One region of the Bradyrhizobium zaerense genome, then DNA from elsewhere that is predicted to be linked to it. Evidence: predicted binding sites of a transcription regulator. Region 1 holds the regulator's gene; each other region holds the start of a gene.

Region 1 (10,533 bases):
CGGGACGGGGCTCGGATTATCGCTGGTGAAACATATTCTTAACCGCCATCGCGGCCGGCTTTTGATCGAAAGCGTGCCCAAACAGGGCGCCACTTTCACCGCCTGTTTTCCCCAGGCCAAGCCTGCGGCTTCCGCGTGAAATCGTAACCGCTTCAGCGGGTTAAGACTGTCATCGGACTGTCACCAAACCTTCGTAAAAGCACAGCCGACCGCTCTTAAAGGGGCGGCACGGGAGCGCGATCGGGCGCGGAATGCGCTTCGCTCCCCTGTATGGAGACCAGCATGAATTTCCTCAAGACGATCGTCGTTGCCGGCATGGTCGCCGCATCGACTTCGGCCTTCGCGGCCGACATCACCGGCGCCGGTGCGACATTCCCGTTCCCGGTCTATTCCAAATGGGCCGACGCCTACAAGAAGGAGACCGGCAACGGTCTGAACTACCAGTCGATCGGTTCGGGCGGCGGCATCAAGCAGATCCAGGCCAAGACCGTGACCTTCGGCGCCACCGACGCGCCGCTCAAGCCCGAGCAGCTCGAGAAGGACGGCCTCGCGCAGTGGCCGATGGTGATGGGCGCGATCGTTCCCGTCGTCAACCTCGAGGGCGTCAAGCCCGGCGAGCTGGTGTTCGACGGCGAGACGCTTGCCAACGTCTATCTCGGCAAGATCACCAAGTGGGATGATCCGGCGATCAAGAAGCTCAATCCGAACGTGAAGCTGCCGTCCGACGCGATCACCGTGGTCCGCCGCTCCGACGGTTCGGGCACCACCTTCAACTTCACCAACTACCTCTCCAAGGCCAGCGCCGACTGGAAGAGCAAGGTCGGCGAGGGCACGGCCGTCGAGTGGCCGGTCGGCGTCGGCGCCAAGGGCAACGAAGGCGTTTCCGGCAACATCAGCCAGACCAAGAACTCGATCGGCTATGTCGAGTACGCCTATGCCAAGCAGAACAAGCTGACCTATACCGGCCTCGTCAACAAGGCCGGCAAGACGGTGCAGCCGACGGTCGAAGCCTTCCAGGCGGCCGCTTCCAACGCCGACTGGGCCAAGGCTCCGGGCTACTACGTCATCCTGACCGACCAGCCCGGCGACAAGTCCTGGCCGATCACGGCGGCGACCTTCATCCTGATGCACAAGGACGCGACCGACAAGGCGGCCTCGCAGGAAGCCATCAAGTTCTTCCGCTGGGCCTTCAAGAACGGCGACAAGGCGGCTGAGGAGCTCGACTACATCCCGATGCCCGACAGCGTCGTCCAGCTGATCGAGAAGACCTGGGCTGCCGAGATCAAGAGCTGAGTAAACTACGCGCGTGTCCCGGATGCCGTGCGGTGTCAATGCCGCTCCGCTGATCCGGGACCCACAAGAATGAGGCCCCGGATCAGCGTCGTGCTGCATCCGGGGCGCAAGAGCGACAACAAGCGTATATCATTTGGTACAGGGGATCGGCGTGGCAGAGATGGCCGTTCAGAGCGATATCGTCGACCACGCCGGACCTTACGACCGCGCCAAGGCGCTGAACGCGTTCAAGCTCGGCGATGTCACCTTCTACTGGATCACGCGGCTGAGCGCGATCTCGGTGCTTCTGATCCTCGGCGGCATCATCCTGTCGCTGATCGTCGGCGCCTTCCCGGCGATCAAGGAATACGGCTTCGCGTTCCTATGGACGCAGCGCTGGGCGCCGTCGGCCGATCCGCCCGTGCTTGGCGCGCTCGGGCCGATGTACGGCACGCTGGTCACCTCCTTCATCGCGATGCTGATCGCCATTCCCGTTGGCCTCGGCATTGCGATCTTCCTGACCGAGCTCTGCCCGCAATGGCTGCGCCGCCCGATCGGCATGGCGATCGAGCTGCTCGCCGGCATTCCCTCGATCATCTACGGCATGTGGGGTTTCTTCGTGCTGGGCCCGTTCCTGGCCAACACGTTCCAGCCGTTCATGATCAAGATCTTCGACGGCGTCCCCGTGCTCGGCGCGATCTTCGCCGGCCCGCCGTCCTATCTCAGCCTGTTCAACGCCGCGCTGATCCTCGCCATCATGGTGCTGCCCTTCATCACGTCGATCTCGGTCGACGTGTTCAAGACCGTGCCGCCGGTGCTGAAAGAGGCCGCCTACGGCGTCGGCTGCACCACCTGGGAAGTCGTCCGCAGCGTGGTGATCCCCTACACCCGGGTCGGCGTGATCGGCGGCGTCATGCTGGCGCTCGGCCGCGCGCTCGGCGAGACCATGGCGGTGACCTTCATCATCGGCAACTCGTTCCGCATCTCGCCCTCGATCTTCGCGCCGGGCACCACGATCTCGGCGGCGATCGCATCCGAATTCGCCGAGAGCGACGGCCTGCACCAGTCCGGCCTGATCCTGCTCGGCCTGCTGCTATTCGTGCTGACGTTCTTCGTGCTCGCGGCGGCGCGGCTGATGCTGATGCGGCTGGAAAAGAGGGCGGGGAACTGAAGCCATGAACCCGATCTATTCCCGCCGCCGCCGCAAGGACATCGTCATCCGCGGGCTCTGCATCGCCGCAACCGCGTTCGGCGTCACCTGGCTTGCGCTGATCCTGATCACGCTGCTCTACAATGGCCTCGCCGGACTCAATTTCCAGCTCTTCACCGAAAATACGCCGCCACCCGGATCGAACGAGGGCGGCCTGCTCAACGCCATCGTCGGCTCGCTGATCATGACCGTGATCGGCGTCGGCATCGGCGCGCCGCTCGGCATGTTCGCCGGCACCTATCTCGCCGAGTATGGCCGCAACGACCGGCTGACCTCGGTGATCCGCTTCATCAACGATATCCTGCTCTCGGCGCCCTCGATCATCATCGGCCTGTTCATCTACGGCGCAGTGGTGGTGCCGATGCGCGGCTTCTCGGCAATCGCGGGTGCGCTGGCGCTCGCCGTGATCGTGATCCCGGTGGTGCTGCGCACGACCGAGGACATGCTGCTCCTGGTGCCGAATGCGCTGCGTGAGGCAGCTTCCGCGCTCGGCCTGCCGCGTTCGCTGGTGATCAAGCGCATTGCCTATCGTTCTGCCCGTTCCGGTCTCATCACCGGCGTGCTGCTCGCCACCGCCCGTGTTGCCGGCGAAACCGCGCCGCTGCTGTTCACCGCGTTGTCGAACCAGTTCTTCAGCCTGGGCCTGAACAAGACCATGGCGAACCTGCCGGTCACCATCAACAACTTCGTGCAGAGCCCCTATGCCTACTGGAAGCAGCTGGCCTGGAGCGGCGCGCTGCTCATCACCCTGACCGTTCTTGCCCTGAATATTGGCGCGCGCATTCTTGGCGCCGAGAGGACCGCAAAATGAGTGATCTGTCCGTATCGATGAGCGCGGCCGGTGGACTGCCGCACGCGCCGGTGCTGCCCGAGGCGCCCCCCAAGGTGACCGTGCGCAACCTGAACTTCTACTATGGCGAGCACCACGCGCTGAAGAACATCAACCTGACGCTCGGCGCCAACCGCGTCACCGCGTTCATCGGCCCGTCGGGCTGCGGCAAGTCGACCCTGCTGCGCATCTTCAACCGGATGTACGATCTCTATCCGGGCCAGCGCGCCACCGGTCAGCTCATGCTCGACCAGACCAACATCCTCGACGGCAAGCTCGACCTCAATCTGCTGCGTGCCCGCGTCGGCATGGTGTTCCAGAAGCCGACGCCGTTCCCGATGACGATCTACGAGAACATCGCTTTCGGCATCCGCCTTTACGAGAAGATCTCGAAATCGGAGATGGACGACCGCGTCGAGAAGGCGCTGCGCGGCGGCGCGTTGTGGAACGAGGTCAAGGACAAGCTCAACGCCTCCGGCCTCTCGCTGTCCGGCGGCCAGCAGCAGCGCCTCTGCATCGCCCGTACGGTCGCGGTGCGACCCGAGGTGATCCTGTTCGACGAGCCCTGCTCGGCGCTCGACCCGATCTCGACCGCCAAGGTCGAGGAGCTGATCCAGGAATTAGCCGAGAGCTACACGATTGCGATCGTCACCCACAACATGCAGCAGGCGGCCCGCGTCTCCGACAAGACCGCCTTCATGTATCTCGGCGAACTGATCGAATTCGACGACACCAGCAAGATCTTCACGTCGCCGACCGATCGGCGTACGCAGGATTACATCACCGGCCGGTTCGGCTGAGGAGACGGGACATGGGTTCTGAACATACCGCAAAGGCCTTCGATACCGATCTCCAGGAGCTCACGCGCCTGGTCGCCGAAATGGGCGGGATCGCCGAGCGCATGATCGTCGATTCCGTCGACGCCCTGATCCGCCGCGACGTCGCGCTCGGCCAGCGCGTCGTCACCACCGACGCTGAGCTCGATACGCTCCAGAGACGCATCGAGGAGCGTGCGGTGCTCACGATCGCCCGCCGCCAGCCGATGGCGGTCGACCTGCGCGAGATCGTCGGCGCCATGCGCGTTGCGACCGATCTCGAGCGCATCGGCGACCTCGCCAAGAACATGGGCAAGCGCGTCGCGGCGCTGGAGACCGATTTCCATCCGCTCAAGCTGTTCCGCGGGCTCGAGCACATGACCGATCTCGTGCAGCAGCAGGTCAAGTCGGTGCTCGACGCCTATGCCGCGCACGATCTGCCGGCGGCGATGGCGGTGTGGAAGGGTGACGAGGAAGTCGACGCCATCTGCACTTCGCTGTTCCGCGAGCTCCTCACCTACATGATGGAAGATCCGCGCAACATTTCGTTTTGCATCCACCTGATGTTCTGCGCCAAGAACATCGAACGGATCGGCGATCACGCCACCAACGTCGCCGAGACCGTGTTCTACATGATCGAAGGTCAGGCCATGACCGACAAGCGGCCGAAGGGCGACATGACAACCTTCGCCACGACCCTCCCGAATATTTGAATCATCAAGGAGCGACGGCACCATGGGCGCACGCATTATGGTGGTTGAGGACGAGGAAGCTCTGACCGAGCTTCTCCGCTACAACCTCGAAGGCGACGGCTATGACGTCGAGACGGTGATGCGCGGCGACGACGCCGATACCCGTCTCAAGGAGCATCTTCCCGATCTGATAGTGCTCGACTGGATGCTGCCCGGCCTCTCCGGCATCGAACTGTGCCGTCGGCTGCGGGCGCGATCCGACACCAAGCAGTTGCCGATCATCATGCTCACCGCGCGCGGCGAGGAGAGCGAGCGGGTGCGGGGATTGGCGACCGGCGCCGACGACTACATCGTCAAGCCGTTTTCGGTGCCCGAGCTGTTGGCCCGCGTGAAGGGCCTGCTCAGGCGTGCAAGCCCCGAGCGGCTCGCCACCGTGCTCGCCTTTGGCGATATCGAGCTCGACCGTGACAAACGGCGTGTGGCGCGCTCGGGCCGGCCGATCGATCTCGGCCCGACCGAATATCGCCTGTTGGAGTTTTTCCTGGAGCATCCCGGCCGCGTGTTCTCGCGCGAGCAGCTGCTCGACAGCGTCTGGGGCCGCGACATCTATATCGACGAGCGCACCGTCGACGTCCATATCGGCCGCCTGCGCAAGCTGCTCAATCTCGGCCGCGAGCAGGACCCGATCCGCACCGTGCGCGGTGCCGGCTATGCGCTGGATGATCGCTTTGCGAAGGCGGAGCAGGCGTAGGGTTTAGTGGGTGAGTTTGAGTGCGGCTGGGGCCACAATCCCAGCCGTCGTCCCGGACAAGCGAGCTAGCGAGCGCTGATCCGGGACCCATAACCACAAAGAGTGGTTTGGCGAACACTCGGGGTGACCACTTCGCGCAATCATTGCGCCTGGTGGCTATGGGTCCCGGATCTGCGCGCGCTTGAGGCGCGCTTGTCCGGGACGACATCGAGTTTGTTGGAGCCGTCATCAATGACGGCCGCCGTCTTGAACGTCAGAACGACTTCACCGCGACGGCTTCACCGGCGCACGGCGGCGATCCGACGCCGGCTGGTAGGCGACGCGCGAGTGCTGGGCGCAATAGGGCAGGCCCGAGAGCGCCCTGCCGCCGCAGAAGAAGAAATCCGCGCTCGAGGGATCGCCGACCGGCCAGTGGCAGGTTGCCTCGTTCAATTCAAGCAGCGACAGCCGCTGGCTCATCGGCACCACGTTGTCGTAGGTGACCGGTTCGGCCTCCATCTCGACCTCGAAGGCCTGCGCCAGCGCGGTGTTGCCGCGCGCGACGGGGCGGCTCACCCGCATCATATGCTGCGCGGGACGCGCCTTGCGCGGCCGGGGAGCAGCTGAAGACGGGCTCTTGGCGCGGCCGGACAGGCCGAGCCTGTGCACCTTGCCGATCACGGCGTTGCGGGTCACGTTGCCGAGCTCTGCCGCGATCTGGCTGGCCGAAAGTCCGGCCTCCCAGAGCTTTTTCAGCTGTTCGACGCGATCGTCGGACCAGGTCAAAACCGTCATTGCACCCTTTCCTTCGCCGCGCGCCAGCCATCCTGGGGCACACAGCGAATGCTAAGCCTCGAAAAACCCGTGCCGTCAGAATCCCTTAAGGCTCGCCGGGCGCGCCTAGAACGCCCGAACGCTTACGCCGGTACATGAGGACTTAGAGATCAGAACCGCTGCACGAGATGTCGTATCTGACAAGCCAAACGCTACAATATGGCGTGACTCACGCGCAAGAGTCTGCCGACTCGCTTCCACATGTTCCGTGGGCAAAACCCGCAAATTCGGCACCGCAAGACTACGGATTCAGCCTTTCGCGAGGCTTTCCGGCGGCATTGACACCCGTGGTGCCAAGCATAAGATAGTGACACGTGCCGCCCTTAAAAGGCGGCACGTTTCGTTTTCCGGACCAATGATGCGCTGCGCAAGGCGCGTTCAGGCCGTCTGAAACATCCAAGAGACCATCATGACCAACAGCGCCGCGCCGCATTTGCTTCCCGTTTTCGCCAGGGCCGAGATCGGCTTCGAGCGCGGCGAAGGCTGCTGGCTGATCGCCACCAACGGCGACCGCTATCTCGATTTCACCTCGGGCGTGGCGGTGAATGCGCTCGGCCATGCCCATCCCGCGCTGGTGAAGGCATTGCAGGAGCAGGCCACAAAGCTCTGGCACATGTCGAACCTGTTCCAGAGCCCGGACGGCGAGAAGCTCGCGGCCCGCCTTTGCAGTGAGAGCTTTGCGGACTTCGTGTTCTTCTGCAATTCCGGCGCCGAAGCGCTGGAATGCGTGATCAAGGTCGTGCGCCGCTATCAGGCCGTGAAAGGTCACCCCGATCGCTATCGCATGATCACGTTCGAGGGCGCCTTTCACGGCCGCACGCTCGCAACGCTGGCTGCGACGGGCTCGGCAAAATATCTCGAAGGTTTCGGTCCGCCGATGGACGGTTTCGACCAGGTCGCTTTTGGCGACCTCGACGCAGTGAAGAAGGCGATCGGGCCGCAGACCGCGGGCATTCTGATCGAGCCAATTCAAGGCGAGGGTGGCGTGCGTTCGGCGCCCCCGGCGTTCTATCGCGCATTGCGCCAGCTTTGCGACGAACGCGGCCTGTTGCTGGCGTTCGACGAGGTCCAGACCGGCATGGGCCGCACCGGCGACCTGTTTGCGCATCGACGTTTCGGCATCACGCCGGACGTGATGTCGCTGGCCAAGGCGCTTGGCGGCGGCTTTCCGATCGGCGCCTGCCTTGCGACGGCGGAGGCCGCTTCCGGCATGACGCCCGGCTCGCACGGCTCGACTTTTGGCGGCAATCCGCTCGCAATCTCGGCAGCCAATGCGGTGCTGGACGTCATGCTCAAGCCCGGCTTCTTCGACCATGTGCAGAAGATGTCGCTGCTGCTCAAGCAGAAGCTCGCCTCCGTGATCGATCGCCATCCCAACGTTGTCAGCGAACTCCGCGGCGAGGGCCTTCTGATCGGCATCAAGGCCGTGATACCCTCCGCCGATCTGGTCGCCGCGCTGCGCGACGAAAAGCTGCTCACCGTCGGCGCCGGCGACAATGTCGTGCGCTTCCTGCCGCCGTTGATCGTCACCGAGGCGGAGATCGAGGACGGCGTCGCCCGGCTCGAGCGCGCCTGCACCGCGATTTCGGCAGGCCAGACCAAGCGGGCGGCAAGCTGATGAGCAAGACACCAAAGCACTTCCTCGACATCAACGAGCTGCCGTTGGCGGAGCTCGAGAGCATGCTCGCCGCCTCGTCCGCCATGAAGGCGAAGCAGAAGGCGCATCAGCCGGTCAAGCCGCTCGAAGGCAAGACGCTGGCGATGATCTTCGAACGCCCCTCGACGCGGACGCGGGTGTCGTTCGACGTCGCGATGCGCCAGCTCGGCGGCGAGCCCATCATGCTGACCGGCGCGGAAATGCAGCTCGGCCGCGGCGAGACCATCGCCGACACCGCGCGCGTGCTGTCGCGCTATGTCGATGCCATCATGATCCGCATCCTCAACCACGAGGCGCTGCTGGAGCTTGCGGCGAACGCGACCGTGCCCGTCATCAACGGCCTGACCCGGCAATCGCATCCCTGCCAGGTGATGGCCGACCTCATGACCTATCAGGAGCATCGCGGCCCCATCAAAGGCAAGACCGTGGCTTGGACCGGCGACGACAACAACGTGCTGGCGTCCTGGGCCCACGCGGCCGAGCGCTTCAAATTCCAGCTCAATGTCGCAACGCCTCCGGAGCTCGCGCCGAAGAAGGCGATGCGCGACTGGATCAAGGCCACCGGCGCGCCGATCGTGCTCGGCACCGACGCCGAAGCCGCCGTGCGCGGCGCCGATTGCGTCGTCACCGACACCTGGGTGTCGATGGGCGACAAGGAAGGCCAGCATCGCCACAACGTGCTCAAGCCTTACCAGGTCAATGCGAAGCTGATGTCGCTGGCCAAGCCCGACGCGCTGTTCATGCACTGCCTGCCCGCGCATCGCGGCGAGGAGGTCACCGACGAGGTGATCGACGGTCCGCAATCGGTCGTGTTCGACGAGGCCGAGAACCGCCTGCACGCGCAGAAGGGCATCCTGGCCTGGTGCTTCGACGCGGTGAAGTAACGCGGGCCGCGGTGAAGTAGGTTTGGATCGTCGTCCTGGCGAAAGCCAGGACCCATTACCACCGGCTTTCGTCTGACGAAGATCGGCAATTGCCATCCCATGCCGCAACTCCTGCCTGGGGTAATGGGTCCTGGCTTTCGCCAGGACGGCACTGAGTTTGCCGTGCTTGCGTGCGATCCAATCGTTGTCCGGAACACCGCGCTCCACGCCCCCCTTCCATTTCCCTCCTCCGACCCCAGATAAAGCGCCATGGTTTCCCAATCCCCTGACATGAATACCGGGCTCGAGGGCCCGGTTCGCGCGCCATCCGCGGTTCCGATCGATGACGCAGTGCTGCCTTACGAGGTTGACGCGCTCGATGTGCGCGGGCGGCTGGTGCGGCTTGGTCCGGCACTCGACGAGATCCTGACCCGGCACGATTATCCCGCGCCGGTCGGCAAGCTGCTGGGCGAGGCCATCGTGCTGACGACGCTGCTCGGCTCGGCGCTGAAATTCGAGGGCCGTTTCATCCTCCAGGCCCAGACCGACGGTCCGGTGTCGTTCCTGGTGGTGGACTACAACGCGCCGGATCGCTTGCGCGCCTATGCCCGCTATGACGCCTCGCGCCTTACCGGGGCAAAGGATTCCGGCGCCTTGCTCGGCCACGGCCATCTCGCCATGACCATCGACCAGGGGCCAGACATGAGCCGCTATCAGGGCCTCGTCGCGCTCGACGGCGGCAGCCTGGAAGACGCCGCCCACGAATATTTCCTGCGCTCCGAGCAGATCCCGACGCGCGTCCGCCTCGCGGTCGGCGAGGAGTGGCGCTCGAACGACGGCGGCAAGCATCGCTGGCGCGCCGGTGGCATGCTGATGCAGTTTTTGCCGAAGGCGCCGGAGCGCGCGCGGCAGGCCGACCTGCATCCCGGCGATGCGCCCGAAGGCATCGAAGTGCACAGCGTCGCCGAGGACGATGCCTGGGTCGAGGCGCGCTCGCTGATCGAGACCGTCGAGGACGTCGAGCTGATCGATCCGGATCTCTCCGGTGAGCGGCTGCTCTATCGCCTCTTCCATGAGCGCGGCGTCCGCGTGTTCAAGCCGCTGAGCCTGAAAGCGCAATGCTCCTGCTCGCGTGATGCGGTCGCCTCGATGCTGAAGAGCTTCTCGCCCGACGATCGCGCCGCGATGGTTAAGGACGATAAGGTCGTGGTGACCTGCGAGTTCTGTAGCTCGGTGTATGAATTCACACCGCATGATGCGGGCGTGGAAGACGCGTAAGGCGTCATTCTCCGTCATTGCGAGGCACGCATTCGGTGTCATCGTCCGACTTGATCGGGCGATCCAGTACTCCGAAACGTCAGTGATCGAGCCGATAGGCCGCGGCGTGCTGGATTCCCCGCCTTCGCGGGGAATGACAGGTAGGCTAGTTCAACACCCTCTTGTTGTCCGGGCTGTCCAGCGAGAACGTCGGCACGTCGATCTCGAAACGCTCGCCGCTTTCGCTGACCATCTGGTAGCGGCCGGTCATGAAGCCGGAGGCGGTCGTGAGCGGGACGCCGGAGGTGTATTCGAAGCTCTCACCGGGCGCCAGGGTGGGCTGTTCGCCGATCACGCCTTCACCCTTGACCTCC
Region 2 (10,533 bases), 700 kb from region 1:
GTTCCGTCCGGCACCGACCAGTCGAGGCGGTCGCGGCCCCCGGAGGCGGTGTCGCCAGACACGCCGGCATTTGTCATGTCAACGGCTATGCCTTTGGCCTGCAAGGCTTTTTGAAGCTTGGCGGGGAATGCCTCCTGGGCCGGAAGGCCGAGACCGGCACTTAAGGAATCGCCGAGGACGACGAGCTTGATCGGTTTGGCCGCCGGCTGTGCCTGGGCGGATGGCATGTTCGCGACCGTCATCAAGGCGAGCATCAACACGGCTATGTGCATGAACAATCCGTAACGCCTCTCGACCGCGCCAGCGGAGTTGCCATATGACCGGACCATGGACAGTCGCATCGAATCCTCTTCGCTCGCCGGCACCACGCCGGACACCATCGCCATCTCCAACGTCAATCTGTCATTGGGTACGGGGGCGGCACGCGTTCACATCCTCAAGGATATCAGCCTGCGGGTCGGCCGTAGCGAGACCATTGGTCTGATCGGCCCGTCAGGCTCGGGCAAATCCACGCTGCTGATGGTGATGGCGGGGCTGGAGCGTCCTGATAGCGGAGAGGTGGTGGTCGACGGCACGCCTTTCAATGCCCTCGACGAGGACGCGCTGGCCCGCTTCCGCGGCCGTCAGGTCGGCATCGTCTTCCAATCCTTTCACCTGATCCCGACCATGACGGCGCTGGAGAACGTCGCGGTGCCGCTCGAACTCGCCGGCAATCCCGACGCTGCCAAGCGCGCCGCACAGGAACTGCAGTCGGTCGGACTTGGCGATCGCCTGCATCATTATCCAACGCAGCTCTCCGGCGGCGAGCAGCAGCGCGTCGCGCTCGCCCGCGCGCTGGCGCCAGATCCCGCAATCCTGGTCGCCGACGAGCCGACCGGCAATCTCGACGAAGCCACCGGCAAGCAGATCGTCGACCTCCTGTTCGGCAAGCATGCCGAGCGCGGCATGACACTGGTGCTGGTCACGCACGATGCCTCGCTTGCGCATCGCTGTGATCGCGTCATCCGCCTGCGCTCGGGCCGCATCGACACGCAGACGATTCAAGCATGAGCGCGGCAGCCGAAGCGTTCACGCGCCCGAACGGCGTGGCCTTGTCATTACGCTACGCATTGCGTGAATTGCGCGGCGGCCTGCGCGGCTTCTATGTCTTCATCGCCTGTATCGCGCTTGGGGTGATGGCGATCGCCGGCGTCGGCTCGGTTTCCGCAAGTCTCAGCGACGGGCTTGCGCGCGAAGGCCGAACGTTGCTCGGCGGCGACGTTTCTTTCGTGCTGTTTCAGCGCGAGGCCAAGCCCGAAGAGGTTGCCTTCCTGCGCTCGCGCGGCACCGTCTCGGTCGCCGCCACCCTGCGCGGCATGGCGCGTTCGGCCGACGGCCAGCTGGCGCTGGTCGAAATGAAGGCGGTCGACGACAGCTATCCGATGCTCGGACAGTTGACGCTGGCGCCGCAGATGCCGCTGTCCGACCTGCTCGCAGACCGCGACGGCGCATTCGGCGCCGCCGCCGATCCGACGCTGCTGGCGCGGCTATCCCTGAAGACCGGCGACCGCGTCACCATCGGCGCCGCGACCTTCCAGATCCGCAGCACGGTCGAGGCCGAACCCGACAAGCTCGCCGGCGGCATCGGCTTCGGCCCGCGTTTCCTGATCAGCGAAGCGGCCTTGCGCGCCACCGGCCTGATCCAGCCCGGCAGCCTGGTGCGTTGGGTTTACCGGGTGAAGCTGCCGGACGCCGCCAACGGCGACCGCGCCACGGATGCCTTCATCGCGGACGCGCGCAACGCCGCGCCGCAGGCTGGCTGGGAGGTCCGCAGCCGCTCCAATGCCTCGCCGCAGCTCGAGCGCAACATCAGCCGCTTCACGCAATTCCTCACATTGGTTGGCCTCGCCGCGCTGCTGGTCGGCGGCGTCGGCGTCGCCAATGCCGTGAAGAGCCATATCGATCGCCGGCTCGAGGTGATCGCAGCCCTCAAGGCCGTCGGCGCCACCGGGCGCGACGTGTTCGGTATCTATCTTGCGCAGGTGATACTGCTCGCTGCGATCGGCTCGCTGATCGGGCTTGCGCTCGGCGCCGCAATGCCCTTCGCCATCGTCGACCTGTTCGGCAAGCTTCTGCCCCTGCCGGTGGTGCCGGCCGTGCATATCGATGAGCTCGCGCTGTCGTTCGTCTACGGCCTGCTGACGGCGCTGGCCTTCGGTCTCTGGCCGCTCGGGCGCGTGCATGACGTGCCGGTCGCAGCCCTGTTCCGCGACACCATCAGCAACGAGTGGCATCGGCCACGCGCGAGCTATCTCGCCTTCATGGCCGTGGTCGTCGCGCTGCTCATTGCCGTCGTGATCGGATTGTCGTTCGACAAGCGCATCGCCGCGATCTTCGTGCTCTCGTCCGTCGTCGTGTTCGCGCTGCTCCGCGGAGTCGCTGCGCTCCTGATGGCGATCGCACGTCACCTGCCACGCACGCGACTTCCGATGCTGCGGCTTGCGATCGCCAACATCCACCGCCCCGGCGCGCTGACGCCCTCCGTCGTGCTCTCGCTCGGCCTCGGGCTCGCTGTGCTCGTGACCATCACCCAGGTCGACGGCAATCTGCGCCGGCAATTCCTGGCGGCGCTGCCGGACCACGCGCCGTCGTTCTACTTCATCGACATTCCGAGCGCGCAGGCAGCCCCATTCGACGATTATCTGCGGCGGATCGCGCCGGGCGCGAAGGTCGAGGACGTGCCGATGCTGCGCGGCCGCATCGTCGGAGCCCGCGGCGTCCGCGCCGAAGATCTCAAGCCGACGACCGATGCCGAATGGGTGCTGCAAAGCGACCGCGGCCTGACCTATACCGGCGAGCTGCCGAAAGGCTCCAAGGTGGTCGAGGGCGAATGGTGGAGCGCCGACTATTCCGGCCCGCCGCTGGTCTCGATCGAGAAGAAGATCGCCGACGGCCTCGGCCTCAAGCTCGGCGACGAGATCGTGGTCAACGTGCTCGGCCGCGACATCCCGGCCAGGATCGGCAATCTGCGCACCATCGACTGGCAGGGGCTCGGGATCAATTTCGTGCTGGTGTACTCGCCGAACGCCTTCAAGGGCGCGCCGCACACCCATATCGCAACGCTGACCGAAGCAGCAGGCGATGCCGCGGGCGACGGCAAGATCATCAAGCAGGTTGCCGACGCCTATCCGACGGTGACGAGCGTGCGCGTGCGGGAGGTGATGGAGACGGTCGGCGCGGTTGTGACCAATCTGGCGCTGGCGATCCGCGGCGCCAGCGCCGTGACCCTGATCTCGGCGATCCTGGTGCTGGGCGGCGCGCTGGCCGCCGGTCACCGCCACCGGGTCTATGATGCGGTGATCCTGAAGACGTTGGGCGCGACGCGGCTGCGGCTGCTCGGTGCCTACGCGCTCGAGTACCTCCTGATCGGGCTCGCCACCGCTATGTTCGGCGTGACCGCCGGCAGCATCGCCGCCTGGATGATCGTGACGCGGCTGATGACGCTGAGCTTCGTCTGGCAGGCCGGCAGCGCCGCCGGCGTGGTCGCGGCCGCCTTGGTCGTCACCGTCGGGCTCGGCCTTGCCGGCACGCTCTTGGCGTTGAACAAAAAGCCCGCCACGGTGTTGCGGAATTTGTGACAAATTGAAGCGGATGGCCGCGCGGGAGCCGAATCCGGGCATTCCCGTGGTTAACCACATCTGCCCGCCGGGATTGCGCGCCAAGGGCGACATTCGGCCGCGCATGGACGGTTGCAGCAGATGTGTTAGTTTCCCACATATCGGATGGGTTCGGAGCCCCGATTGTTAGCCAAATTTAATGTCGGCAGACATCGGTATCCGAGATAGAATTTGACGAACCGGCGGTATGGCAACCCTCATGCCGGACCGGGCAACCAACGGGAATTCGACCATGTCGGACCTCAACCGTAACTACGCTTCTCCTTTCGGCAGGGCCGCCGGGCGTGTTGACGCCGCGACGGTCGACGCCGGCCTGCGTGCCTACATGCTGCGCATCTACAATTACATGAGCATTGGCCTCGCCATCACCGGCCTCGCCGCGCTCGGCGTCTACATGGCCGCCGTCACGGACGTTCCGACCCCGGAAGCCGTCCGGGTCGGCAAGCTGTTCCTGACGCCGTTCGGCTACGCCATGTTCGTGAGCCCGCTGAAATGGCTGTTCATGCTGGCGCCGCTCGCCATGGTGTTCGTGATCTCGGCAGGCATCAATCGTCTCGCTCCCTCGACCGCCCAGATCCTGTTCTGGGTGTTCGCGGCGCTGATGGGCGTCTCGATGTCCTCGATCTTCCTGGTGTTCACGCACACCTCGATCGTGCGGGTGTTCTTCATCACTGCGGCGACCTTCGGCGCATTGAGCCTGTACGGCTACACCACCAAGCGTGACATGAGCGGGATGGGATCGTTCCTGTTCATGGGCCTGATCGGCATCATCATCGCGAGCCTGGTCAATCTGTTCCTGGCGAGCTCGGCGCTGCAGTTCATCGTCTCGGTGGTCGGCGTGCTGGTGTTCGCGGGCCTCACCGCCTGGGATACCCAGCGGCTGAAGAACGAGTACATCTACGGCTACGCCTCGGCCGGCGGTGACATCGCAGACCGTGCGGCGATCACGGGCGCGCTGTCGCTGTACCTGAACTTCATCAACCTGTTCACGCTGCTGCTGCAGCTCCTCGGCCAGCGCGACTAAGCGCCAGACCAGGGCGAACGACACCAACCCCGGCCGCGAGGCCGGGGTTTTTGTTTGGGCCGGACGTCGCAGCACCCACCGCTGTCATCGGCCGCGAAGGCGGGCGATCCAGTACGCCGCAGCGGCTCGGTTCTAGCCGCGCTGTCTCGGAGTACTGGATGCCCCGCCTACGCGGGGCATGACAGCAGAGAAGATGGAGGCTGCTTCGCTCGCAATGACGACGTGGAGAGAGGCTACTGCCCCCTTCCAGCCGCCGCGGGAAGGCTCTAATCTCTTGCCATGTCCGCACCCGAAATCAGGCCCACCCTTGAGGCGGACCTTCCCGCCATCACCGCCATCTACCAGCAGGCCGTTCGCGAGGGCACTGCGACGTTCGAGCTGGAGCCGCCTGACCTGGCCGAGATGACGCGGCGCTACCGCGCCCTGGTGGACGGCGGCTACCCCTATTTCGTCGCCATGCTCGAGGGGCGCGTCGCGGGATACGCCTATGCCGGCGCCTACCGGCCGCGGCCGGCCTATCGCTTCACGGTCGAGAACTCGATCTATCTCGATCCGTCGTTCCACCGCCGCGGCATCGGCCTGTTGCTGTTGGAGCGGCTGGTCATCGAATGCGAGGCGCGCGGCTTCCGCCAGATGATCGCTGTCATCGGCGATTCCGCCAATGCCGGCTCGATCGGCGTCCATGCCAAAGGCGGCTTCAAGATGATCGGCACCCATCCCAATGTCGGGCTGAAATTCGGTCGCTGGCTCGACACGGTGATGATGCAGCGCGACCTCGGTGAGGGCGCAAGCACGGTGCCGGGGAAGTAGGGCCCGTAGCCCGGATGGAGCGCAGCGAAATCCGGGGCAGATTATCCGCCGGCACGACGACCCGGATTGCGCTGCGCTCCATCCGGGCTGCGAAAGTGCGGCTACACCACCGCCAATTTCCGGTCGATCACCAGCAGCACGCGCTCGAGCTCGTGGCCGCGGCGCAGGATCAGGCCGGTCGCCGAAATCACGCTGTACATGCCCTGCTTGCGCGCGAGCCGCGGGTCTTTCTCGATGCGGTAGATCGGCACTTCGGAAGCGCGGCGAAACACCGAGAACACCGCGCGGTCTTTCAGGAAGTCGATGGCATAGTCGCGCCACTCGCCGTCCGCGACCATGCGGCCATACAGATTGAGGATACGGTTCAGTTCGAGCCGGTTGAACGTCACCCGGTTCGCTTGGGCAATCGCAGCGGCGGGACGCGCCACTGCGCGCTGTTCGCTCGGATCGGCATCCTCCGACGTCAGACTCATGGAGCGCCTCCTGTCGCATCAGCATGATCGCGTGCGCGAAGACCGTCCCCGGAACCGCCGATCATGACGGTTGCATGATTGCTCCAACCGTTCGCAATCGCAAGAGGCTCCTGCAAGGGCTGTTGCCAGGGAGCGCTCTCGCTCGGCGGCGAGGCCGGCTGCGGAATCATGACACACGCAACGGTGGAACTTTGCGGCGGCAAACCGTCACGGGATCGTTAGCAGGAATCATAGTATCGCCTTTTTTCCGCCTAGCGACTGCCGCCCTGCATTGCGAAAAGGATTGCGTGCGTTGACCCGGTCCTTTCGGTTCCGGATTCCTCAGCCCCCAGCCCCCCGGGGTCGCGAGGATCGGGTCTGTACGCACGACAAGGAGGGCCAACGCGAGTTGGTCCTTTTTTGTTTGTGGCGGGATGTTTCTGGTGCCTCGTCATTCCGAGACGCGCCTCTTGGCGCGGACCCGGAATCCATTTCTCAACTCGGCAAATGGATCGATGGATTCTCAGGTGCGCAGTTGCGCACCGTAGCTCGCGCCTCGCACCCCAGAATGACGACGGTTAATTTGATCTGAGATGATCTAGTCAGTCGCGTCAATGCAATGAGGTGTACGCCGCGCCGAGCATCGGGCCGGGCTTCTCGCGGCTGCCATCCTGGACATAGACTACCGCGCCGTCGACGCCGTCGCGCGACGTGAGGTTCTCGATCGGTACCGTCCAGCTTTCCTGATGTCCGTTCCAGTCGCCGACCTTGAGCAGGTTGCGCACGACGTTGTGGTAGGTGATCTGCTGCCCGCGGTTTTCGCCGCGGCTGATCTCGATCGGGACCGATCTTGCTATCGAGCAGATCCAGACCTCGCCATGCGAAACCGCGGGCGCGCTGCTCGGCGCCACCGAGACGTTGATCTGCTTGCCCGCGAGCGACATCGTCACGGGCACGCTCATCACGCCGGCGCCCTTGTCGGTCCTGCCGATCGCGCTTTCGATGCCGGCACGATCGCTGCCGATCACATGCGCAGAGCCGTTGACCACGACCTGCGGGGTATAGACCTCGCGGTCGCCGCGCATGCGCGAATAGGCGCGCTGCCGCGCAGAGAAGCGCGAATCGGCCAGCGTGTCCTTCCAGCCAAGATAGTCCCAATAATCGATCGGCATGCTCAGCGCGATGACCGAGGGATCATTGGCGAGCTCGCCGATGACCTTGTCGGCGGGCGGGCAGGACGAGCAGCCCTGGGAGGTGAAGAGCTCGACGACGGCGCGGGGATCGGCCTCCGCGGGACGGATGACGGCGACGATGGCGCAGATACCGAGCGCCCCCGACCAGAGTGCGCCGGACCATCGCGAAGCCAAATGAGAAGCCATCATTGCAGTCATGTCGAACCAGTCATGTCGAACGCCATTTCGTACGCGTGGAGGATATCCTATCGCCTGATGGTCACCGTAGTCTTACGGGCATAGTACATCCAACCGTCCGATGCGCGATTTTCCGCCAGTCGGGCCCATCCGAAGCATGCCTTAACGCACGAAGGCGGCCTTGTGATAGGCCGCCTTCGTTGAACCTTCTACTCACTTACCAGTGAGCCATTGTTCACAAATCCGCGCTTACGCAGCGAGCTTGCGCAGCACGTAGTGCAGGATGCCGCCGTTGCGGTAGTAATCGAGCTCGTCCAACGTATCGATTCGGCAGAGCAGCGAAACGCGCTGCAACGAACCGTCCCCGGAGACGATCTCCGCGGTCAGCTTCTGGCGCGGCTTCAGGTCACCGACGAGACCACGCAGCGTGACCTTCTCATCGCCCTTCAGACCGAGCGACGACGAGGAGGTGCCGTCCTCGAAGGTGAGCGGCAGCACGCCCATGCCGACCAGGTTGGAGCGGTGGATGCGCTCGAAGCTCTGGCAGATCACGGCGCGCACGCCGAGCAGACGGGTACCCTTCGCGGCCCAGTCGCGCGAGGAGCCGTTGCCGTATTCGGCACCGGCGAACACCACCAGCGGCACCTGCTCCTGCTGGTACTTCATCGCGGCGTCGTAGATCGACATCTGCTCGCCGTCGGGCCAGTGCTTGGTGAGGCCGCCTTCCGGAATGTTGCCGTCGGCGCCCTTGAGCATGAAGTTCTTGATGCGGATGTTGGCGAAGGTGCCACGCATCATCACTTCGTGGTTGCCGCGCCGCGTGCCGTACTGGTTGAAGTCGGCCGGACGCACCTGGTGCTCGCTGAGATACTTGCCGGCCGGAGAGGTAAGCTTGATCGAGCCCGCCGGCGAGATGTGGTCGGTGGTGATCTTGTCGCCGAACATGGCGAGGATGCGCGCCTCGACGATGTCGGTGATCGGCTCCGGCTCCTTCTTCATGCCGTCGAAATAGGGCGGGTTCTGCACATAGGTCGAGCTCATGTTCCAGCGATAGGTCTCGCTCTCGACAGTCTTGATCTTGCGCCAGTTGGTGTCGCCCTTGAACACGTCGGCATACTTCTTCTTGAAGATCGACGCGGTCACGAACTTCTTCATGAACGCGTTGATCTCCTTCGTCGTCGGCCAGATGTCCTTGAGGTAGACCGGCTTGCCGTCCTTGCCTTCACCGAGCGGCTCGGTGGCGAGGTTCTTGGTGACGCTGCCCGCGAGCGCGTGGGCGACGACGAGCGGCGGCGAGGCCAGATAGTTCGCCTGCACGTCCGGCGAGACGCGGCCTTCGAAGTTGCGGTTACCGGAGAGCACGGCGGCCGCGACGATGCCGTTGTCGTTGATCGACTTCGAAATCTGTTCGGGCAGCGGACCGGAATTGCCAATGCAAGTGGTGCAGCCGAAGCCGACCAGGTTGAAGCCGACCTTGTCGAGATCGGTCTGCAGACCGGAATCGGCGAGATAGGCCGCGACCACCTGGCTGCCCGGAGCCAGCGAGGTCTTGACCCACGGCTTGGCCTTGAGGCCCTTCGCGGCAGCGTTACGGGCCAGCAGCCCGGCGCCGATCAGGACGCTCGGATTCGAGGTGTTGGTGCAGGACGTGATCGCGGCGATCACGACGTCGCCATGGCCAAGGTCGAAATTCTTGCCCTCGACCGGGAAGCGCTTCGTGGGCTCGTCAGCCTTCTTGTATTCGCTGCTGAGCGCGAGCGAAAAGCCTTCGGCCACCGAGGGCAGCGCGATGCGGCCTTCGGGACGCTTCGGGCCGGCCATCGACGGCACGACGTCGCCGAGGTCGAGCGTGAGCGTCTCGGTGAACACCGGATCCACCGACTTCGCGGCGCGGAACAGGCCCTGCGCCTTGGCATAGGCCTGCACCAGCGCGACGCGCGGCGCCGCGCGGCCGGAGGTCTTCAGATAATCGACCGCAGCGGCGTCGACCGGGAAGAAGCCGCAGGTCGCGCCATATTCGGGCGCCATGTTGGCGATGGTCGCCTTGTCGGCGACCGAGAGGTGATCGAGGCCGGGGCCGAAGAATTCGACGAACTTGCCGACCACGCCGAGCTTGCGCAGCATCTGCGTCACGGTCAGCACAAGGTCGGTCGCGGTGACGCCTTCCTTCATCGCGCCCTTCAGCTTGAAGCCGACGACGGTGGGCAGCAGCATCGAGAGCGGCTGGCCGAGCATGCAGGCTTCGGCCTCGATGCCGCCGACGCCCCAGCCGAGCACGGCGAGGCCGTTGACCATGGTGGTGTGGGAGTCGGTGCCGACGAGCGAGTCGGGATAGGCGACCTCGAAGGTGCCGGTCTTCTTGCCGACCGTCATCTTCTCCTTCTTGGTCCAGACCGTCTGCGACAGATATTCGAGATTGACCTGGTGGCAGATGCCCGTGCCGGGCGGCACCACGGAGAAGTTCGAGAACGCTTTCTGGCCCCACTTCAGGAATTCGTAGCGCTCCTGGTTCTGCTTGTATTCCTCGGTGACGTTCTTGCCGAAGGCTTTGTTGTCGCCGAAGAAGTTCACGATCACGGAGTGGTCGATGACGAGATCGACCGGCACCAGCGGGTTGATCTTCTCGGCATCGCCGCCGAGCTTCTGCATGGCGTTGCGCATCGCGGCGAGATCGACCACGGCGGGCACGCCGGTGAAATCCTGCATCAGCACGCGGGCGGGGCGGAACGCGATCTCATGCTCCAGCGACCGCTTGCGCAGCCATTTCGACACCGCGACGATGTCGTCCTTCTTGACCGTGCGGCCGTCCTCGTTGCGGAGCAGATTCTCGAGCAGGACCTTCATCGAATAGGGGAGTTTCGAAATTCCCTTCAGACCATTCTTCTCGGCCGTGGGCAGGCTGTAATAGACATAGGTCTTGGCGCCGACCTTGAGGGTCTTTTTGCATTTGAAGCTGTCGAGCGAGGTCATGAAAGGAATCCCAATTGTTAGTTATACCCGGCAAGGGGTATCTTAACACCGTCCAGCGAATCCGGTGGGGTCGCTTGCAGGAGCAGGTTGAGTTGCTGCATCAAGTAGTTCCGGGCTTATAGAAGCTTTCTAACCGCGCCGCCACAGCCACAATCGTACCGCAGCAATTCGCGAGCCAAAAATTCCGATGCGCTACCCCAAGTTTTTCTTAGGGTTTTCCCTGAGGCCCTTCTGGAGGCTCCGTTGACGGC
Region 3 (10,533 bases), 1.2 Mb from region 1:
ATCGCGGCACGCGGCGATGCGGCCGTAGGATTTGCTGAGCGATTCTGCGACCAGCAACGGCTCGTCGTTCTCGCGCATGTCGAGATCAGCCATGTGAGCCCGCCTTCTCCTTGTACGGCGCGGCGCTGAGGCTGCCGTGATGGCCGGCGGCCTGACGGCCTTCGCAATAATCGGTGTCGGAGCACACGAACATGCGGCTGCCCTTGTCGTCGGTCACGATCTCGTCGAGATAGGAATTCTCGGCACCGCACAGCGCGCAAGGCGCGTTGAACCGATACGGCTCGAAGGGATGATCCTCGAAATCGAGCGACACCACCTGCGTATAGGGCGGGATCGCATAGATGCGCTTCTCGCGGCCCGCGCCGAACAGTTGCAGCGCCGGGCAATTGTCCATCTTGGGGTTGTCGAATTTCGGCGTCGGCGACGGATCCATCACATAGCGCGCGTTCACCTTCACCGGATAGGCGTAGGCGGTCGCGATGTGGCCGAAGCGGGCGATGTCCTCGTAGAGCTTGACATGCATCAGGCCATATTCGGCGAGCGCGTGCATCCGCCGCGTCTCGGTCTCGCGCGGCTCCAGGAAACGCAGCGGCTCCGGGATCGGCACCTGATAGACCAGCACCTGGTTCGCGTGCAGCGCCGTCTCCGGAATGCGGTGACGGGTCTGGATCACGGTGGCCTCCTCGGTCGCCGTGGTCGTAGCGACACCCGCGGTCTTGGCGAAGAATTTGCGGATCGAGATCGCGTTCGTCGTGTCGTCGGAGCCCTGGTCAATGACCTTCAGCACATCCTGGGGCCCGAGGATCGCGGCGGTGACCTGCACGCCGCCGGTGCCCCAGCCATAGGGCATCGGCATTTCGCGGCTGGCGAACGGCACCTGATAACCGGGGATCGCGATCGCCTTGAGGATCGCGCGGCGGATCATCCGCTTGGTCTGTTCGTCGAGATAGGCAAAATTGTAGGCGGGCGCGTTCATTCCGCGGCCTCCTTCATCGCATCGGGCGCATTGGCGTCGGCGAATTCCTGGCGCAGCTTGCGCAACAGGCCGAGCTCGGATTGGAAGTCGACATAATGCGGCAGCTTGAGATGCTCGACGAAGCCGGTCGCCTGGACGTTGTCCGAATGCGACATCACGAATTCTTCGTCCTGTGCCGGGGCGAGCGCCTCCTCGCCGAGTTCGCGGGCGCGCAGCGCGCGATCGACCAGCGCCATCGACATGGTCTTGCGCTCGCTCTGGCCGAAGGCGAGGCCATAACCGCGGGTGAAGCACGGGGCTTCCGTGGCCGAGCCCTTGAACTGATTGACCATCTGGCACTCGGTGAGCTCGATGGAGCCGAGCGGCACGGCGAAGCCGACGTCTTCGGCCGAAAACTCGACCTCGACCTCGCCGAAGCGGATCTCGCCGGCAAAGGGATGATTACGGCCATAGCCGCGCTGGGTGGAATAGCCCATCGCCAGCAGGAAGCCTTCGTCACCGCGCGCGAGATTTTGCAGGCGCAGGTCGCGGTCTGCCGGAAAGTTCAGCGGCTCCCGGGTGAGATCGCCGACGCTGGCGCCGTCTTCGGCTTGCGGCGAGGACTCGATCAGCCCGTCGCGACCGAGAATATCGGTCACGCGCGGCGTCGGTGCGCTCGAGGCTTCGACGGATGCCGGCACCTCGGGCACGAATCCCTCGGCGAGCGAGGGATCAAGCAGGCGGTGCGTATAGTCGAAGGTCGGTCCGAGGATCTGGCCGCCGGGAATGTCCTTGAAGGTCGAGGACACCCGCCGCTGCACCCGCATCGCACCGGTGTCGACCGGCTCGCTGGCGCCGAAGCGCGGCAAGGTGGCGCGGAAGGCGCGAACCAGGAAGATCGCCTCGATCAGATCGCCGCGCGCCTGCTTGATCGCGAGCGCCGCGAGCTCGCGATCATAGAGCGAGCCCTCGCTCATGACGCGGTCCACGGCGAGGCCGAGCTGCTCCGAGATCTGGTCGAGCGTGATTTCCGCAACGCTTCTGTCGCCACGCCGCGCGTTCGCCAAAAGGCGGTGGGCGTTCTCGATGGCGCGTTCGCCGCCTTTGACTGCGACATACATGCTTCAGCTTCCCTTGTTCGCGACACGCGTGGTGCGCGGGATCGCAACCACGGCGTCGTCCGCGACCAGCACCACATCGATGCCGCGCGGAAACAGCGCCTCGTTGAGGCGCAGCCGTTCGAAAAGATCGGCGGGCTTGATCGTCGCCTGGAGCGTTGCGACACCATCGATCCCAGGGCCGCGCAGCTCGAAGCTGCGGCCGGCATCCAGGCAGTCGACCTGGAGGATCAATGTGGTGGACCTGTCAGGATATTCGTTGCTACCGAGCGCGAAGCGCTCCAGCGCTGGAAGCAAATTGCCATCGCTGATCAACGCGAAGCTCGCGATCGAAGAATCCTGGATCACCGGCGCGCCGGTGTGGAATTTCAGCCATTTCACCAATTCGGGGCTTTCCGTCATCCGTGCATCGAGCCAGAGCGGCGTATCGTGATCGAACAGCGTTAGCGCGATCGCGGCGGTGCCGCGCATCATCGGCCCGGGTGTTCCCGCCATCGGCACGATGCGCTGGACCGAACCCGGCCGCGCCATCGCGTCCATGACCGAGCGAAAGGTCGACTGCGCCGACAAGACCTTGTCGACGAAACCCGGCGGCAGTTCCGCAATCGTGGTCATCGCTTCACCCCTCACCGCGCACCATGGTGTAGAAATCAACCTTTGTCGCGGCGGTCTCTTCCGCCGCCCGCTTGCGCCGGATCATAAGCTGCTCACGCAACGGCGCGATAACGTCCTGCTCGACGGCCGCGCTAAAATCCCGTGACTGCGCCAGCGCGTCGCACAGCGCGATCAGCCGCGCCTTGTCGCCATCGCGCCCGAGCGTATAGCCGAACCCGACCTCACCGCTCGCAAGCCGCACCGCGGCGCGCGACACCGTCGCCTCGCCGAGGTTGAACGGCGCACCGTCGCCGCCAACCCTGCCTCGCAGCATGACGAGGCCGTTTTCGGGCTCGCGCAGATCCTCATGGCTGGGCAGGGCGAGGCTGCGGAGGCGAGCGGCGATCGCGCCCGCCTCCGCGTGCGCCAGCACGGCCATCGCGGCCTTGCGCCGGGCTTGCTGATTATCGTGCTGGGTCACCGATCTCACCGAACTTGCCGAATTCAAGTTGTCTATGATACTAGACAACTTGATACGGAAGCGCCATGACTGTTTCGTGACAAAGCCGTGATTTTCGGGCTAGGCTGACCGGCGATATGAGCATGCAGGACACCGCCTCTTCAGGCGTCGCGTTGTGGCGCCTCGTTGCCGACGGCATCGAGCGCGGCATCGCCGACGGCCGCTTCGCCGCGGGCGACAAGCTGCCCGGCGAGATGGAAATCGCCGAAACCTATCGCGTCAATCGCCACACCGTGCGGCGCGCGCTCGCGGCCCTTGCCGAGCGCGGCCTGGTGCGTGCCGAACGCGGTAGCGGAACCTATGTCGAGGCGCAGCGCCTCGCTTATCCCTTGCGCTCACGCACGCGGTTTTCCGAGATCGTCGGCGCCGGCGGCCGCGAGCCGCGCGGCCAGTTGATCGAGGCCTCCGACGACGTCGCAACCCGCGAGCTTGCGCGCGAGCTGGGCTTGAAGGTCGGCGCGCCGCTGGTCCGGATCGAAGCGATTCGCTTGGCCGACCGCACGCCGATCTGCGTCTCCACCACATGGCTGTCGGCAGAGTTGTTTCCGGGCGCAGGCAGCGTCTTCGCCGCGACGCGCTCGATGACCAAGCTGCTCGCGCATTACGGTGTGCGCGACTATCGCCGCGGCGCGACCCGGATCACGGCCGGCATCGTCGATGCCACCGATGCCGCGCGGCTCGATCTGCCGCTCGGTCGGCCCATCCTGGTGGTCGATGCCACCGACCACGATCTCGACAACAAGCCGCTGGTGACCAAGCATTCGCGCTTCGTGGCGGAACGGGTGGAGTTCCTGGTAGACAACGGGTGAACGAGTGCCAAGCGCGCGGTGCACCTCTCCCCTTGTGGGAGAGGTCGGATCGCATCGCAAGATGCGATCCGGGTGAGGGGTCTCTCTCCGCGGGTGAATCTCTTGCAGCTGAATTGCGGAAGCAACCCTCATCCGGCGCTTCGCGCCACCTTCTCCCACAAGGGGAGAAGGGAGGAAAGAATCGTAGTGTGGGCAAAGGCGCACTTGCGCCGTGCCCACCATCTCTCCCCGATGTCTAAACGAACGTGGTGGGCACGCTTCCGCCTTCGCTCTCCGAGCTACGGCGGACAAGTCGCTTTGCCCACCCTACGGCAGCTGCGATCAGGCGACAGCCCTTCGTCCAATGATGGCGAAGCGAAGTTTGCCGGAAATGAAATCGATCGCGGCGACGGCGACCAGAATCATCAGGATCAGGAACGACACCTTCTGCCATTCCAGCACGCGGATCTGCTCGGCGAGCTGGAGCCCGATGCCGCCGGCACCGACGATGCCGATGATGGTGGCGGAGCGCGTGTTGGATTCGATGAAATAGAGCACCTGACCGGCAATCACGGGCAAAGCCTGCGGCAGCAGCCCGAAGCGGATCTCGTGCAAGGCGCTGCCGCCGGAAGCGCGAATGCCTTCGACCTGCTTCTGGTCGGCGCCCTCGATCGCCTCGGAGAACAGCTTACCGAAGGCGCCGAAATCCGACACCGCGATGGCGAGCACACCGGCGAACGGACCAAGCCCGACGACATTGATCCACACTAGCGCCCAGATCAGCGTATCGACGCCCCGGATCGAATCGAGGAAGCGGCGGACCGGGAATCGCAGCACCATTGACGGCACGACGTTGCGCGCGGCAAGCAGGCTGACCGGAAGCGCGAACAGCGCCGCCAGCGTGGTGCCAAGCAGCGCGATGGAGAGCGTCTCGCCCATCGCCTTCAGATAGAGCGGCAGCGACGAGCCGGGATCGGGCGGGATCATCATCATGCTGATCCAGCCGAGCTGGCTGAGGCCGTTGAAGAGCCGTGACGGCGAGAAATCGAGATCGACCAGGCCATAGATGAAAATGGCGAGCGCTGCGACGATCATGGCCGGCGTCGCGAGCCGCGCCGAGGCCGGCCGCTCGAACAGATCGGGATAGCGCGCGCGCATCTGCGCGGTGTCGACTTCGGACGGCTTGCTCACGTCCGCGCCTCCTTGCCGAACAACCGGCCGCGCACCCAGCCGGTCGTGATGTCGATCAGGAAGACCGTGACGATGATGGTGACGAGAATGGCGCTGACGTCGGAGTAGTAGAACTTGCGGATCGCGACGATGAGCTCCTGCCCGATACCGCCGGCGCCGACGAAGCCCATCACCGAGGCCTCACGCACATTGATCTCGAAGCGGAGCAGCGCGTAGCTGGCATAGCCCGCCGAGACCTGCGGCAGGATCGCAAAACGCATGCACGAGACCCAGCTCGCACCGGTCGAGCGGATGCCTTCAACTGGCTTCATGTCGGCATTTTCGACAAGCTCTGCGAACTGTTTGCCGAGCGCGCCGGTGGTATGGATGGCGATGGCGAGAACGCCGGCCATCGGGCCTAAGCCGAAGGCGATCACGAAGATAAGCGCGAAGACGATGCCAGGCACGGTGCGGGCGAATTCCAGCAGCCGGCGCACCGTGAATCGCAGCCAGGACGACGGCGAGGTGTTTTCGGCCGCGAAGAAATTCAGGCACAGCGCGAACATCGCGCCGATCAGCGTGCCGACATAGCTGATCAGCAGCGTCTCGCCCAGCATCTTCAGCCATTTGTGCCAGCCCCAGAACCATTCGGCGAAATCGGTCCAGACCCGCTGGCCATTGTCGAGCGTGAGAATGCGGTCGAAATAGCTGATGAAATGGCCGAAATAGCTGAAGAGGGTGCGCAGATTAACCTCGGCGCCGATCGAGGCCACGATCAGCGCAGCGACGAACAGCCCGGCACCTGCCAGCACCCGGAGACGCTTGCGCGCAACAGCGTGGCGGTAGGCCGCGTTCAGCACCGCGAGCTGCTGTTCGGGGAGAAGCGAAACGGCGAGCGTCATATGCTGGGCGGTCCATCAAGAAAAAGAGCCGGGTCCATCGACCCGGCTCGAGGCGCATCGTCCCGACGAGCTCAGGACGCCTTCTTGCGGAGATTGTCGACGAACTTAATCAACTCGATGGTCTTGTTGTAATCGTCATTGCCGATCGGCTCCCACGGCTTGTTCTTGCCGTCGGAGAGCTTCTTGAAGGCCTCCGGATCCTTCTGGGATGCGTCGAGGAAGGCCTTCTTGATCGCGGCCTTCATATCGTCCGGCAGATCGCTCAGATAGGCGTAGGGCGAGTTGATGATGAGCTCGGATTTCACGATGATGCGGAAGTCCTCCTTCTTCATCACGGTGCCGTCGGGCGCCTTCACCATGCCCTTGTTGAGCATGCGGGTGAGGTTCGAATCGTCGTCGGCGTTCCACCAATTGGCGGCGACGTCGACCGTGCCCTGCGCCAGCGCCAGGACCGCGTTCTCGTGGCTGCCGGTGAAGAGCACCTTGGAGAAATAGGCGTCGGGGTCGATGCCCATGGCGTTCAGCTTGAAGCGGGGCATGTTGTTCCCCGAGGTCGAGTTCGGATCGACCAGGCCGAGATCTTGCCTTTGAGATCCTCGATCTTCTGGTACGGCGACTTCGCCAGCACGTAGAACACCGAGTAATAGCCCTTCGAGCCGTCGGCATTGACGTCGATCACGAAGGCGTCGGTCTTGACGGCGGTCAGGCGGGCGCGCGCGAACGAGGCCGGGCCGTAATAACCGATGTGAATGTTGCCGGCGCGCTGGCCCTCGATGACGGCCGCATAGTCGTTGGCGACGCGCAGCGTGACCTTCACGCCGAGCTCCTTCGACAGATAGTTGATGAAGGGACCGTAGCGCTCGGTGACGCCCGAGCCGTTCTCGGCCGGAATCACGGCGAAGGTGATCTCCGGATATTTCGTCTTCCAGTCTTCGGCGGAGGCGGATCCGGCAAAGGTCAGTGCGGCGGCGCCGGCAAGAATGAGTCTGCGAGTGATCATGATACCCTCTTCATTGGTTGGGTCGGTTGACGCAAAAACTGATGACAATGATGCGGTGCGGCTCAGGCGGCCGCCGCCGTTCCAAGCGCTGGAATGCTTTCAGGCGCCGGCACGGGCATGCCGCCCATGACGTCGTTGGCCTCGAGATCGTAGAGTTCACGCGCCACATGCTCGGTCAGCGCGGACGGCGCGCCGTCGAACACCACCCGGCCCGCCGCCATGCCGATCAGGCGATCGCAATAGCTGCGCGCCAGATCGAGCGAATGCAAATTGCAGAGCACGGTGATACCGAAATGCTTGTTGATGCGCAAAAGCGCATCCATCACGATCCTGGTGTTGCGCGGATCGAGCGAGGCGATCGGCTCGTCGGCGAGGATGATGTCGGGTTGCTGGACCAGTGCGCGGGCGATCGCCACGCGCTGCTGCTGGCCGCCGGAGAGCTGATCGGCCCGCTGGGCGGCGAGCGCGGCGATGTCGAACTGTTCGAGCGCCGACATCGCCAGCGCCTTGTCCTGCTCGGGCCAGACCTGCGAAAACGAGCGCCAGGCGGGCATCGTGGCAAGACGTCCCATCAGGACATTCGTCAGCACGTCGAGCCGCCCGACCAGATTGAATTGCTGGAAGATCATGGCCGAGCGCGCCCGCCACTGCCGCAGCTCCTTGCCGCGCAACGCGGTGACGTCGATGCCGTCGAACAGGATGCGGCCCTGCGAGGGCGTTGCCAAGCGGTTGATGGTTCGCAGCAGCGTCGACTTGCCTGCGCCGGAGCGCCCGATCACACCGACGAAGCCGCCGGGGGAGACTTGAAACGAGGCGTCGTCCACCGCGGCTTTTGCGCCGAAGCGGCACGTCAGACCTTCCACCACCAGCATGCAGGGCTCCAGAGTATGCTGGGACCCACGGCTAACGCCGACGGTTAACAATTGTGTGACACGCGCCTTGCGGTGCGGCAATCCTTCACACCTCATCCACTGTCATCGTGTCGTCATGACATTGTCATGAGGCCGATCGAAGACGAACGCCCGCCCTCGAACGTTCGGATGCAACATGGTCGCCAAGGCGCTTTCGCTCGACCCCACTATCGACCCTTCCGCGAAGCTGCATGAGACCAGGCTCGGCGCCTATACCGAGGTCGGCGCCCGCACGATCCTGCATGAGGTCGCGATGGACGATTACTCCTACGTCGTGAACGACGCGCAGATCACCTACACCACGATCGGGAAATTCTGCTCGATCGCGGCGATGACGCGCATCAATCCCGGCAATCATCCGATGCACCGTGCGACCCAGGCCCACTTCACCTATCGCTCCAGCGCCTACTTCGAAGGCGAGAGCGACGACACCGAATTTTTCGATTGGCGGCGCCAGCATCACGTCCATATCGGCCACGATGTTTGGATCGGACACGGCGCGATCGTGCTGCCCGGTCGCAATATCGGCACCGGCGCGGTGATCGCGGCCGGCGCCATCGTCACCAAGGACGTGCCGGCCTACACCATCGTCGCCGGCAATCCGGCGCGGATCGTCCGCCGCCGCTTTTCGGAAGACGTCGCCGGACGGCTCGCGAAACTCGCCTGGTGGGATTGGGATCACGACAAATTGCGTGAAGCACTCCCGGATTTCCGCAAGCTCGGGATTGAAGATTTTCTCGCGGCATATGAAGCACGGGGGAGCTCTCCCGCAAGCCAACGAAGCGCGGTCGCGTGACAGACATTTTCCTTGAAGGCGGCCGGGTCCTGATCGGCACTGCGGCGGCGTCGCGCCAGGCTGTCGTTGCGGCCTAAATTGGCTATGCTCAGGCAATGACTGCTTTCCCCCGCTACGCGATTTATTTCGCCGCCGACGCCGGCAGTGCCCTCTCCCGCTTCGGTGCTGAGTTGCTCGGCTATGATGGCCACACCGGCAATGAGTTGCCCTTCCCCGACGAGGCGCTGCGCACGGCGCCGGATTGGCGCGACATCACCGCCGATCCCCGCAAATACGGCTTTCACGCCACACTGAAGGCGCCGATGGCACTTGCGCCCGACCGCACCGAGGCCGAGCTGATGGCCGCCTGCGCATCGTTCGCGGGCAAAACACGGCCGATCCCGCTGATCAGGCCGTCCGTCGATGCCATCAGCGGCTTCATCGCCGTCGTTCCGGCGGAGCCGGTCAGCGAGCTCCAGCAGCTCGCCGCCGATTGCGTCCGCGATTTTGATGAATTTCGCGCCGCGCTCAGCGCCGAAGATCGTGTCCGCCGAAAGCCGGAGAAACTCAGCGAACGCCAGCGCGACTATCTCGATCGCTGGGGCTACCCGTACGTGATGGAAGAATTCCGCTTCCATATGACGCTGACCGGACGGCTGGACGCGGAGCGGCGGGGACAGATCCTCGAGATGCTGCGCCGGCGGTTTGCGGAGCTGAAGCTCGATACGCTGGCGATCGATCGGATCGCACTGTTCAGGCAGGACGATGCCAAAGCAAGATTCGGCATCATCGGCGAATGGAAGCTGGTGAGTTAACCGGGCTCTCGCGTCACTCTCGTCATTGCGAGCGAAGCGAAGCAAGCCAGAAATGTATCCGCGGACACCGTCTGGATTGCTTCGTCGCGAGGGCTCCTCGCAATGACGGCGGTGAGCCCTACTTCCCCCACCGCAACGCCAGGGCGTCACGCTCCTTCGCCAATTCCAGCAATCCCGCCCGCGTGGCCGGATGCAGCGGCTGCAGCGGATGGCGCACCGTGTCCGATTTGATCACGCCGCCGGCCTGCATCATCGCCTTGCAGGCGATCAGGCCGCATTGGCGGTTCTCGTAATTGATCAGCGGCAGCCAGCGCTCATAGGCAGCTTTCGCCTGCTCGCGGTTGCCGGCGAAATAAGGATCGAGGATCTGGCGGATGCCGTCGGGATAGCCGCCGCCGGTCATCGCGCCGGTGGCGCCGGCATCGAGATCGGCGAGCAGCGTGATCGCCTCCTCACCGTCCCATGGGCCTTCGATGGCGCTGCCGCCCGCCTCGATCAGGCTCCGCAGCTTTGCGGCCGCGCCGGGCACCTCAATTTTGAAATAGCGGATGTTAGAGAAGTCGCGCGACAGCCGCGCCAGCAGCTCGACGGACAGCGGCGTGCCGGCCACCGGCGCATCCTGGATCATGATCGGGATGTTGATCGCGCCCGAGAGCACCTTGAAGAATTCGACGATGCCCTTCTCGGGCACCCGGAAGGTCGCGCCGTGATAGGGCGGCATTACCATCACCATGGCGGCGCCGGCGGCTTCAGCCTGCTGGCTGCGCGCCGCGCACACGGCCGAGCTGAAATGGGTGGTGGTGACGATCACGGGCACGCGGCCCGCGACATGTTCCAGCACCGCATGCATCACGGTCTCGCGCTCGGCATCGGTCAGCACGAACTGCTCGGAGAAATTGGCGAGGATGCAGAGCCCGTTCGAGCCGGCATCGATCATGAAATCGATGCAGCGGCGCTGCCCGTCGAGGTCGAGCTCGCCGCGCTC

Evidence for each region. The regulator PhoB, encoded in region 1, activates phosphate uptake and scavenging genes when phosphate is short. The targets are predictions, from matches to a motif close to TGTCATNNANCTGTCAT.
Region 2: AB8Z38_RS22385 (DUF2794 domain-containing protein) is a predicted target of PhoB. The motif match lies at 6,027-6,043, and genes of this name have one in related genera.
Region 3: phnC (phosphonate ABC transporter ATP-binding protein) is a predicted target of PhoB. The motif match lies at 8,031-8,047, and genes of this name have one in related genera.

What each region holds. Positions count from the first base shown of each region.
Region 1 covers NZ_CP165734.1:5,349,337-5,359,869, forward strand. Annotated here, with positions in the region: gene AB8Z38_RS25680 (ATP-binding protein) at 1-139, shown strand, start outside; gene pstS (phosphate ABC transporter substrate-binding protein PstS) at 283-1,293, shown strand; gene pstC (phosphate ABC transporter permease subunit PstC) at 1,454-2,443, shown strand; gene pstA (phosphate ABC transporter permease PstA) at 2,448-3,293, shown strand; gene pstB (phosphate ABC transporter ATP-binding protein PstB) at 3,290-4,111, shown strand; gene phoU (phosphate signaling complex protein PhoU) at 4,123-4,839, shown strand; gene phoB (phosphate regulon transcriptional regulator PhoB) at 4,862-5,569, shown strand; gene AB8Z38_RS25715 (GcrA family cell cycle regulator) at 5,834-6,343, opposite strand; gene AB8Z38_RS25720 (aspartate aminotransferase family protein) at 6,792-8,000, shown strand; gene argF (ornithine carbamoyltransferase) at 8,000-8,923, shown strand; gene AB8Z38_RS25730 (Hsp33 family molecular chaperone) at 9,173-10,180, shown strand; gene apaG (Co2+/Mg2+ efflux protein ApaG) at 10,326-10,533, opposite strand, start outside.
Region 2 covers NZ_CP165734.1:4,652,438-4,662,970, forward strand. Annotated here, with positions in the region: gene AB8Z38_RS22360 (arylesterase) at 1-272, opposite strand, end outside; gene AB8Z38_RS22365 (ABC transporter ATP-binding protein) at 328-1,050, shown strand; gene AB8Z38_RS22370 (ABC transporter permease) at 1,047-3,617, shown strand; gene AB8Z38_RS22375 (Bax inhibitor-1/YccA family protein) at 3,889-4,680, shown strand; gene AB8Z38_RS22380 (N-acetyltransferase family protein) at 4,960-5,490, shown strand; gene AB8Z38_RS22385 (DUF2794 domain-containing protein) at 5,592-5,963, opposite strand; gene AB8Z38_RS22390 (DUF1223 domain-containing protein) at 6,554-7,333, opposite strand; gene acnA (aconitate hydratase AcnA) at 7,562-10,282, opposite strand.
Region 3 covers NZ_CP165734.1:4,127,317-4,137,849, forward strand. Annotated here, with positions in the region: gene phnK (phosphonate C-P lyase system protein PhnK) at 1-93, opposite strand, end outside; gene AB8Z38_RS19955 (alpha-D-ribose 1-methylphosphonate 5-phosphate C-P-lyase PhnJ) at 86-976, opposite strand; gene AB8Z38_RS19960 (carbon-phosphorus lyase complex subunit PhnI) at 973-2,076, opposite strand; gene phnH (phosphonate C-P lyase system protein PhnH) at 2,080-2,688, opposite strand; gene phnG (phosphonate C-P lyase system protein PhnG) at 2,693-3,106, opposite strand; gene phnF (phosphonate metabolism transcriptional regulator PhnF) at 3,265-3,996, shown strand; gene phnE (phosphonate ABC transporter, permease protein PhnE) at 4,318-5,133, opposite strand; gene phnE (phosphonate ABC transporter, permease protein PhnE) at 5,163-6,047, opposite strand; partial or broken gene phnD (phosphonate ABC transporter substrate-binding protein) at 6,119-7,047, opposite strand; gene phnC (phosphonate ABC transporter ATP-binding protein) at 7,110-7,919, opposite strand; gene AB8Z38_RS20000 (chloramphenicol acetyltransferase) at 8,095-8,754, shown strand; gene AB8Z38_RS20005 (DUF1045 domain-containing protein) at 8,850-9,548, shown strand; gene AB8Z38_RS20010 (dihydrodipicolinate synthase family protein) at 9,667-10,533, opposite strand, start outside.